3 regions of the Azospirillum sp. ST 5-10 genome follow, and region 3 is predicted to be linked to each of the others. Evidence: predicted binding sites of a transcription regulator. Region 3 holds the regulator's gene; each other region holds the start of a gene.
What was found. Region 3 encodes LexA, which represses DNA repair genes until DNA is damaged. Its sites were predicted from a motif close to ATGTTCTANTTTGGTTC; they were not measured.
Positions count from the first base shown of each region.

Region 1: a site for LexA is predicted at 1,368-1,384, ahead of ACSBPG_RS28340 (S24 family peptidase). Genes of this name have one in related genera too.
Region 2: a site for LexA is predicted at 1,462-1,478, ahead of uvrA (excinuclease ABC subunit UvrA). Genes of this name have one in related genera too.

Region 1 covers NZ_JBPJSP010000038.1:55,416-58,683, forward strand. The annotation lists gene ACSBPG_RS28325 (hypothetical protein) at 10-471, opposite strand; gene ACSBPG_RS28330 (hypothetical protein) at 508-912, opposite strand; gene ACSBPG_RS28335 (hypothetical protein) at 909-1,274, opposite strand; gene ACSBPG_RS28340 (S24 family peptidase) at 1,464-2,096, shown strand; gene ACSBPG_RS28345 (MBL fold metallo-hydrolase) at 2,280-3,110, shown strand; gene ACSBPG_RS28350 (HdeA/HdeB family chaperone) at 3,247-3,268, opposite strand, start outside.
Region 2 covers NZ_JBPJSP010000042.1:20,747-24,014, forward strand. The annotation lists gene uvrA (excinuclease ABC subunit UvrA) at 1-1,311, opposite strand, end outside; gene ACSBPG_RS29240 (single-stranded DNA-binding protein) at 1,730-2,206, shown strand; gene ACSBPG_RS29245 (Nif11 family protein) at 2,499-2,753, opposite strand; gene ACSBPG_RS29250 (tetratricopeptide repeat protein) at 3,074-3,268, opposite strand, start outside.
Region 3 covers NZ_JBPJSP010000023.1:14,382-17,649, reverse strand. The annotation lists gene ACSBPG_RS22105 (molybdopterin molybdotransferase MoeA) at 1-1,003, shown strand, start outside; gene lexA (transcriptional repressor LexA) at 1,141-1,890, shown strand; gene ACSBPG_RS22095 (ComEC/Rec2 family competence protein) at 1,924-3,268, opposite strand, start outside.

The DNA.
Region 1 (3,268 bases), on a different contig from region 3:
GGCCACGGCTCACTCCCCCAGCAGGCGCTTGCGGGCCGGCACCAGGGAGCCCGGTTCCAGGATGCCGCGCCACGAGGTGCGCACGGTCCCGCTGCGGCTGCGGCCGCGGCGCTGCAGCGCCGTTTCGGCCGCCGTCTCCGGGTCCTGGTCGGGCTCCGGGTCGGGCAGCGGGTCGGCCGCAGGCGGGTCCGGAAGCGGCGTCGGCGCCGGTGACGCCGGCGGGTTGTTCACCCACCACGGCGGCTCCGACCACCAGTCCGGCGGCGGCGAGGGGTTGGCCGGCGCCGGCGCCGGTGGCGGCGGTGCCGGCCGCGGCGGCTCGACGACGGGGGCCGGCGGCGGCGGCGGGGCGGGCGGCGGCGGGGGTGGTGGCGGCGGGGTGCGTGGCACCGGTTCCGGCACCGGCGGCGGGGCGGGCGCCGGGACGGGGGCGGAGGACGGCGGCTTGGGGGCGGAGAAGAGGCTGGACACGGACGGGGCCTCCGGATGGGGGACGGGAGGAGCGGCTCAGGCGGACGGGGCGGCGGCGAGGCGGCGGTAGAGCTGCCACGGCGTCAGCACGAGGGGGGCGTGCAGGCCGAGCACCCGCTTGACCGCCTCCACGCAGGTGAAGGGGGCCCAGGGCGCCGGCCGCCGCAGGCCGCGGCGCAGGCCGGCGGCGACCGGCGTCAGCCCGATGCCGCGGAACCAGCCCGGCAGATCGAAGCCGGCCGGCAGGTCGAGCACGGCGACCTCGGTGAAGGGGGCGAGCGGGTCGACGATCACCCAGTGCCGACCGTCGTTCAGCACGACGAAGCAGTGGCGGAAACCGGGGCGCAGCAGGCGCAGCCACCACAGCTCCGCGGTGCCGGAGAACACCACCCAGGCCCGCGGCGGCGGCGCGGCGGACGGACCGGGGGCGGGGCGGCTCACTGGACGATCCCCTTGTCGCGCAGCACCGGGGCGAGGCAGGCGAAGGCCTCCCGCCACAGGGTGCAGGCGCGCTGCTCGTGGCGCCGTTCGGGATCGGGCGGCATCAGCCGACGCCCGTAATGGACCAGCACGTGCAGGTGGTCGCGCACCAGCCGGCGCTGACGGAACAACCGGTCGACCGCGCGCAGCACGTCGTCGGGCTCGCAGGGGCGGACGACCAGGCCGCGGCCGGCGACGATCCGCGCCCCCTCGGCCTTGGCGTCGTGGGCCTGGACGGACCAGAACCAAGCCTCTTCGGCAGTGCCGAAGGGAACGCCGTCACACGACGCGACGGAACGGGGAACATGCTGGTCGCGGGGCATCGGGCGGCACCTCATGCTGGATTCGGGGCTTGTGGCGCGTCGTTTCGCGCGCTGCGCGCGGCGGCCGGGGCGGCTAGCGGCGCGGTGGAACTTGTGTTCACTTTATGTTCTCTTCGAGACGCCCCGTCAAGCGCTTTTTGAGAATACGTTCCTAGGGACGAGGACCGCAGACTATGGGACAATGATCCCATGTTGAAACATTCGGATATCTGGCGGGCGATCGACCGGCTGGCGGCCCAGAACGGGCTGTCGGCGTCCGGGCTGGCGCGCCGCGCCGGGCTCGATCCGACGACCTTCAACAAGAGCAAGCGGATCACCGGCGACGGCAAGCTGCGCTGGCCGTCGACCGAGAGCATCTCCAAGGTGCTCGAGGCGACCGGCGCCTCGCTGGCCGAGTTCGTCAGCCTGGTCGGCGACGTTCCCGGCAGCGCCGCCATGCAGCGCGTGCCGGTGATCGGCTACGCCCAGGCCGGCGCCGCCGGCTATTTCGACGACGCCGGCTATCCCGCCGGGGCGGGGTGGGACGAGCTGCTGTTCCCCAGCCTGGGCGACCCGCACGCCTACGCGCTGGAGGTCACCGGCGACAGCATGGAGCCGGTCTACCGCGACGGCGACACCATCATCGTCTCGCCGGCCGCGCAGATCCGCCGCGGCGACCGCGTCGTCGTGCGCACCCGCGAGGGCGAGGTCATGGCCAAGCAGCTCGTCCGCGAGACCGCGACCCGGGTCGAGCTGATGTCGATCAACCGCGCCCACCCCGACCGGGTGATCCCGCGCGGCGATCTCGCCTGGATGGCCCGCATCATCTGGGCCAGCCAGTAGCCGGCCGCGGACGCCCCCCGTTCAAGGACTGCGTTCCTTACAACTGACCGATCCGAGCGGCGGCCGTGGGCCCGGGGCCGCCCCATCGTCCGGACGGCGCGGCGCGCCCTTGTCCCGGCGCCAGACGCCCCACCTTACTTCCCGTCGTCGTTCGGAGCCGCCCCCAGCCCGCGGAGACGTTCCATGATCGCATCCCTCGCCGTCACCGTCCGCCGTGCGCGCGCGGCCATCGCCGTCGTGGCCATCACCGTCGTGGCCGTCGCCCTGCCCGGGCGCGCGGCGCTGGCCGACTGCCTGCCGATCGCCGGCCTGCCCGGACTCTACGTCCCGGCTGCCCTGCGCACCGCCGCCACCGAGGCTCCGGCGGCGGGAACCGTCCGGCTGACCTTCCTCGGCCATGCCAGCTTCCTCCTGGAGACGCCGGGCGGGGTGAGCGCGGTCACCGACTACAACGGCCGCTTCCCGCCGCCGTCGACGCCGACCGTGGCGACCATGAACAACGCCCACGGCACCCACTACACGGTCATGCCCGACCCCGGCATCGCCCATCTGCTGCGTGGCTGGGAGGACGGCGGGATGGCCCAGCACAACGTCGAGGTGAAGGACCTGCGGGTGCGCAACGTGCCGACCAACGTGCGCGACCTCGGCGGCACCCGGGTCGCCGGCAACTCGATCTTCGTGTTCGAGACCGCCGGCCTGTGCTTCGCCCATGTCGGCCATCTGCACCACGACCTGACCGACCTCCACCTCGGCGAGCTCGGCCTCATCGACGTGCTGATGGTGCCGGTGGACGGCGCCTTCACCGCCAGCCACGCGACGATCCGCCGGGTCATCGACCAGATCCGCCCGGCGGTCGTCGTGCCGATGCACTGGTTCAGCGAGGACCGCCTGGCCCGCTTCCTGGCGGCGATGGAACCCGACTATGCGGTGGCGGTGCGCGACACGCCGACGGAGGTGTTCTCCCGCGCCACCCTGCCGCGGCGCACGGTCGTCGTGCTGCCCGGCGGCCACTAGAGCAAGATCGCTTTTGGCCGATCCGGCCAAAAGCGATCTTGCTCTGAACACTTGGATTTAGAGCGGGATTCACGGTCCAGGCGATTCCACCTGGAGTGATCCCGCTCTGAGCGTCCGCGGCCGCCGGCCGAGGCCGTCAGCGGTACTTGCCGCCCATG
Region 2 (3,268 bases), on a different contig from region 3:
CTCGGCGATCGACATCTCGGCGGCGGCCGAGATGTGGAGGTCGCGGATCCGGACCGCCAGGGCCTCCGGCTTCAGGCGCGCCCCCTTGCAGGTCTCGCAGGGCTGCGAGGACTGGTACTTGCTCAGCTCGTCGCGCACCCAGGAGCTGTCGGTCTCGCGGTAGCGGCGCTCCAGGTTGTTGACGATGCCCTCGAACGCCTTGTGGGTCTGGTAGTGGCGCAGGCCGTCGTCGTAGGTCATGGTGACCGGCGCGCCGCCGCTGCCGAACAGGATGGCGCCGCGCACCTCCTCGGGCAGGTCGGCCCACGGGGTGTCCATCGACACGCCGAAGTGCCGGCACAGGCTCTCCAGCGTCTGGTCGTAGTACTTGGACGAGGAGTTGGCCCACGGCGCGACGGCGCCCTTGGCCAGCGACCGCCGCTCGTCCGGCACCACCAGCAGCGGGTCGAAGTAGATCTTGGAGCCCAGCCCGTCGCACGCCGGGCAGGCGCCGAACGGGTTGTTGAAGGAGAACAGCCGCGGCTCGATCTCCGGGATGGTGAAGCCGGAGACGGGGCAGGCGAACTTCTGGGAGAACACCGTCTGCTCGCCCGAATCGGCGTTCTCCACGAAGACGATGCCGTCGGCCAGCGCGAGCGCCGTCTCCAGCGAATCGGCGAGGCGGTTGCCCAGCCCCTCGCGCACCACCAGGCGGTCGACCACCACCTCGATGTCGTGCTTGAGCTTCTTGTTGAGGGCCGGCACCTCGTCGATCTCGTGCATGGTGCCGTCGACCCGCACGCGCTGGAATCCGCGCTTGCGCAGGTCCTGGATCTCCTTGCGGTACTCGCCCTTGCGGCCGCGCACGAAGGGGGCGAGCAGCAGCAGGCGGGTGCCTTCCGGCATCTCCATCACCCGGTCGACCATCTGGCTGACGGTCTGGCTCTCGATCGGCAGGCCGGTGGCCGGGGAGTAGGGGATGCCGACCCGCGCCCACAGGAGGCGCATGTAGTCGTAGATCTCCGTCACCGTGCCGACGGTGGAGCGCGGGTTCTTCGACGTCGTCTTCTGCTCGATGGAGATCGCCGGCGACAGGCCCTCGATGGACTCGACGTCCGGCTTCTGCATCAGTTCGAGGAACTGGCGGGCGTAGGCCGACAGGCTCTCGACGTAGCGGCGCTGCCCCTCGGCGTAGATGGTGTCGAAGGCGAGCGACGACTTGCCCGAGCCGCTGAGCCCCGTGATGACGATCAGCTGGTCGCGGGGCAGGTCGACGTCGACGTTCTTGAGGTTGTGTTCCCGCGCGCCGCGGACGCTGATGTGCTTGTTCATGAGGCGTTCTTAGCCGAAAGTGGTGGCGAAGGGAAGGCCCGAGGTGCCCGGCGTGGGCCGGCACAGATATGGACGGGGTGGGCGCGGATTGCCACCGGCGCGGGGTTGCCCTGCAGCGGGTGCAGGATTCCGTTTCCGTGGCCGGCCGGGATCTGCTATATTTGTTCCCGAAGTGTTCTTTCTGGGCGGGACGGGCGGGTGTGCCCGGGCCGGTGGGAGTGACGCTTCGGCGGCGGTTGACCCCGCGGCCCGGCCCGTGCTTCGTTGCCCCGCTCGGGAACGGGCGCCGGGCCGGCCCGGCGGGATCGTGGAAGCCGGCCCCTGCGGACTGGACCCCTCGGCATCCGGCCGCCCCGCCGCCGGGCGGCCGAACGGGCCGGAGCGATGCCGGGACACTCGCGACAGGAGAGCATTGGACATGAACGTGTGGACCTTTACCGGGCGGCTCGGCGCGGACGCGGAGCTGCGCACCACCCAGAGCGGCGAGAAGGTGCTGGGCTTCCGCGTCGCCAACGACGTCGGGTTCGGCGAGCGCCGGACCACCCAGTGGGTCGACTGCTCGATCTGGGGCCGCCGCGCCGAGGCGCTGGCGCAGCACCTGACCAAGGGCAAGGCCGTGGTGGTGTCGGGCGAGGTGACTCTGCGCGAATTCGAGAAGCGCGACGGCACCCGCGGCGCCGGCCTGTCGGTGCGCGTCGCCGAGATCGACTTCACCGGCGGCGGCCGCGACGAGGGCGGCCAGGGCGGTGGCGGCGGCTACGAGCCGCAGGGCGGCGGCGGCGGTGGCTACGGCGGCCGCGGCGGCTACGGCGGTGGCGGCGGGCAGGGCGGCGGCCAGGGCGGCGGCGGACGGCCGCCGGCGCACAACGACCTGGACGACGAGATCCCGTTCTGAGTCCTGCCGGGTGCCGTCCCGCCGCCTGCCGGTGGGCCGCCGCCGGGACGGCGCGCCCGGCGTTGCACGGATGCGGGGCCGCGCGACCGTGACGGAGGGGGCCGCACCGCCCCCTCCCGATCGGCACCGAGGCGGCGTCGGCGGGCCGGGACTGACGGGGGCGGCGCTCCCGTCATCGCCGCCCGGCGCGCCGTGGGGCCTTGAGCGGGCGCGCCTCCAGGCCGCCGCAGCGTGAACCCTGCGCCGTGCGTGCGACGGCTCCGCCCCCGGGCTCCCGAATCCCGACGGGGGCTCAGCCGAACGGCGAGGTGGTGTTCTTTATGGGCAGGACACCGCCGACGACACCGTCCAGTTCGGTTTCGGACAGACTGGCCGGCTCCCCGGAACCGGACGCCCGGAGGTCCTCCGTCGACACGTCGTAGCCCAGCCCCTGGAGAAGGGCTGCGGCGGCCGCCGGCGAGTCCGACAGGGCCTCGGCGACGCGCGCCTGCAAACCGGCGTCGGCGTCCAGGTCCGTCTTCAGGCGCCGCATGTCCCGAACGCTCATCACCATTCCTCCCGATCCGGCTTCGGCCATCGACGGTCGCGGTGGCCCCGCTCCCATCATAGCCGATGCCGGCGGGGGTGCGACAACCGTGAGTTACCGGTGCGCGCCCGGCGCTTCCCGTCGGAACGGGCGACGGCGGGCACGGCGCCTGATGAGAAGCGATCCTGCATGCATCAAAACATCGGAGTCGCCCTGTTCTGATATTATTGGTTGTGGTTTGTCAAAATGAACCGAGCAACGACAAAGCGAATGTGATGCATTCTTGTGTGGCGCCGCGTGTCAATCAAATCCGGCCGTCAATGTAACATTTGTTGAACAGCTCAACCGCCTTCTCGGGTCTTCTGACCAGGAATTCGGAGTTCGGTGATCTGACGTCCCTTGGCAGATCCTTGCGCCTGGACATCATGCATGCCCCGCCCAACGCCGGCCGCCAGCGCCGCGCCCACCCGCCGCAGCGGCGTCTCCCAGTCGCCCGGCGCCGGCTGGCGGAACAGCCTGAGGCTCGGGTACCACGG
Region 3 (3,268 bases):
CCGCATCGGCGAGGCCTCCGCCGGCCACGCCTTCGCCGGCGCGGTCGGCCCGGGAGAGGCGGTGCGGATCTTCACCGGGGCGCCGCTGCCCGCCGGAGCCGACGCCGTCGTCATGCAGGAGGACTGCACGGCCGGCGACGGGACGGTGCGCGTCGGCCGCGCGGTGGCCGCCGGGCGGTTCGTCCGCCCGCCCGGCCTCGACTTCACCGCCGGCAGCCCGGTCCTGCCGGCCGGGCGCCGCCTGACCAGCCGCGACGTGGCGCTGGCCGCCGGCGCCAACGTGCCGTGGCTGGTGGTGCACCGCCGCCCCCGGGTCGCCGTGCTGGCCACCGGCGACGAGATCCGCCTGCCCGGCGAGCCCCTGGGCCCGAGCCAGATCGTCAGCTCCAACGCCTTCGGCCTGTGCGCCCTGATCGAGAGCCAGGGGGGCGTCGCCCACAACCTCGGCATCGCGCCGGACCGCGACGAGGCCCTCGCCGAGCGGGCGGCCGCGGCCGAGGGGGCCGATCTGCTGGTCACCGCGGGCGGCGCCTCCGAAGGCGACCACGACGTGGTCCGGCGTCTGCTCGACGGCGGCGAGCCGGTGGTGCGCGGCGTCGCCATGCGTCCGGCCAAGGGCGTCCTGTTCGGCCGCGCCGGCGGGCGCCGTCTGCTCGGCCTGCCCGGCAACCCGGCGTCGGGCACGGTCGCCGCCGTCCTCTTCCTCAAACCCCTGCTGCGCGCCTTCCAGGGGCTGCCGGCCGACGACGGCCGCCGCGGCGTCGCCCGCCTCGACGGCCGGCTGCCGGCGAGCGACGAGCGCGCCGACTACGTGCGCGCCGCCGTGACGTGGCGCGACGACGGCACGGCGGTCGCCACGCCCTTCGCGCGTCAGGATTCCGCCATGACGTCGCGGATGGCGCAGGCCGACGCGCTGATCGTCCGGCCGCCCCACGCACCGCCGGCGGAGACGGGGGCGCACGTCGCCTTCCTGCGGCTCGGCGGCGGCGTTCTGGAGCTTTGACCGCGGGGCGACTCGGCGCGTATCTTTTCAGCCGAGACAACGTTTCCAGGCTTGACGCCGGAGCGGAACCAAACTAGAACAAACCCAACCGTTTTTCTTTTGTTCCGATCGTTTCGGCCGGCGTCCGGGAGGGACTCATGCTCACGCGCAAGCAGCAGGAACTTCTGCTCTTCATCCACGAACGGCTCGGCCAGGGCGGGGTGTCGCCCTCCTTCGACGAGATGAAGGACGCGTTGGGGCTGAAGTCCAAGTCGGGCATCCACCGCCTGATCACCGGCCTGGAGGAGCGCGGCTTCATCCGCCGCCTGCCCCACCGCGCCCGGGCGCTGGAGGTGCTGCGCCTGCCCGACGGCATGGAGCCGCCGCGCGGCATCCAGCCCGAGCCGGTGGCTGCGGCGGCGCCCGCCGCGCCGGCCCGGACGCCGCGCCCGCGCTTCCAGCCCAACGTGATCCGCGGCGACTTCTCCGGCGCCATGCCGGGGCGCGAGGTGGTGGCCGCCGCCGAGACGGTGCAGCTCCCCCTCTACGGCCGGATCGCCGCCGGCACGCCGATCGAGGCGCTGCGCGACGGCGCCGGGGTGGTCGACATACCCGCCACCATGCTGAACCCGGGCGAGCACTACGCCCTCGAGGTGGCCGGCGATTCCATGGTGGAGGCCGGCATCCTCGACGGCGACACGGTGGTGATCCAGCGCTGCGACACCGCCGACAACGGCACCATCGTCGTCGCCCTGGTGGACAACCACGAGGCCACCCTGAAGCGCCTGCGCCGCAAGGGCAACACCGTGGCCCTGGAGCCGGCCAACGCGTCGTACGAGACGCGCATCTTCGGCGCCGACCGCGTGCGCGTCCAGGGCCGCCTCGTCGGGCTGATCCGCAAGTACTGACGGGACGGGTCCGAGCAGAGTCGCCCGACCGGCTTAACGCCCGGTCCACGGCCGCTCGCCGCGCCCGCTGCGCACGTCCTCCACCCGCACGCCGTCGGGCGAGAGGTAGAGCGCGTGGCCGCCGCGCCGCCAGCGGTGCCAGCGGTCGATCACCGCGGCGGCCGCGCAGCGGCCCGCCGCCTCGGCGCTGACGACGGCGTCCGCCGCCGCGCAGTCCTCCGCCAGCGCCTCCGGCGCCCGCGCCAGCGCCACCGTCCGCCCGCCGGCCCGGTAGAGGCAGCCCAGGGCGTCGCAGGCGAGCCGGCCGTCGGCGCTCCGCCCGGCCGCCGGCCAGGGGGCGCCGCGCGCCCGTGCCCCGTCGCGGCGCAGCCAGACCTCGGCGACGAAGCGCTGGCCGCGTGCCGAGGAGAAGGACAGGGTGCCGTCGGCGGCGCGCACGGCGACCAGGTCGCCCTCCCCCGCCACCAGCACGTCCGGCCGCCCGGCCAGGGCCGGCGAGACGAGGCCGAGCGCCAGGCCGGCGACGCCGAGGACCCGCCACGGCCGCCGCCACAGGGTCAGCCACAGCCCGCCCAGCGTGACCGCCGACAGGCCCCACAGCGGCATGGCGGGGACCGGCGCGGTCGCGCCCGGCAGGGCGCTCACCGTCTCGGCCGTCCACAGGATCGCCGACACGCCCCAGCCCATGGCGGCCAGCGCCGGCTCCTCCAGGCCCAGCGGCATCAGCAGATAGGCGAACAGCCCCGCCGGCATGACCCAGAAGGAGGTCACCGGCACCGCCAGCATGTTGGCCAGCACGCCGTAGAAGGCGATGGTCTGGAAATGGAAGAGGGCGAACGGCGTGGTCGCCGCCGAGGCGACGACGCTGGTCAGCGCCACCCCTCCCAGGTAGAGGACCGCCCGGCCGGCCCAGCCCTGGCCGCTGCGCCAGCGCCGCAGGGCCGGCGCCGCCAGCTCGTAGGTGGCGATCAGCGCCACCACGGCGGCGAAGGACATCTGGAAGCTCGGCCCCAGCAGGCTGTCGGGCAGGACCAGCAGCACGACCGCGGCGGCGAAGGCGACCAGGCGCATGCTGAAGGGGTCGCGGTCCAGCATCACCGCGGCCAGGATCAGCCCGGTCATCAGCACCGAGCGCAGGGTCGGCACCGGCGCCCCGACCATCAGGGTGTAGGCGACGGCCGCGGCGAGCCCGGCGGCGGCGGCGATCTTCTTGATCGGCCAGCGCAGCGCCAGCGGCTCGGCCAGCGCCAGCAGCGCCCGCACGGCGAAGAACACCAGCCCCGCCACCAGGCCGATGTGCAAACCGGAGATCGACAGCAGATGGGCGAGGCCGCTGTCGCGCATGGCCTGCAGCGCCGGTTCGGGAATGCCGGCCGGC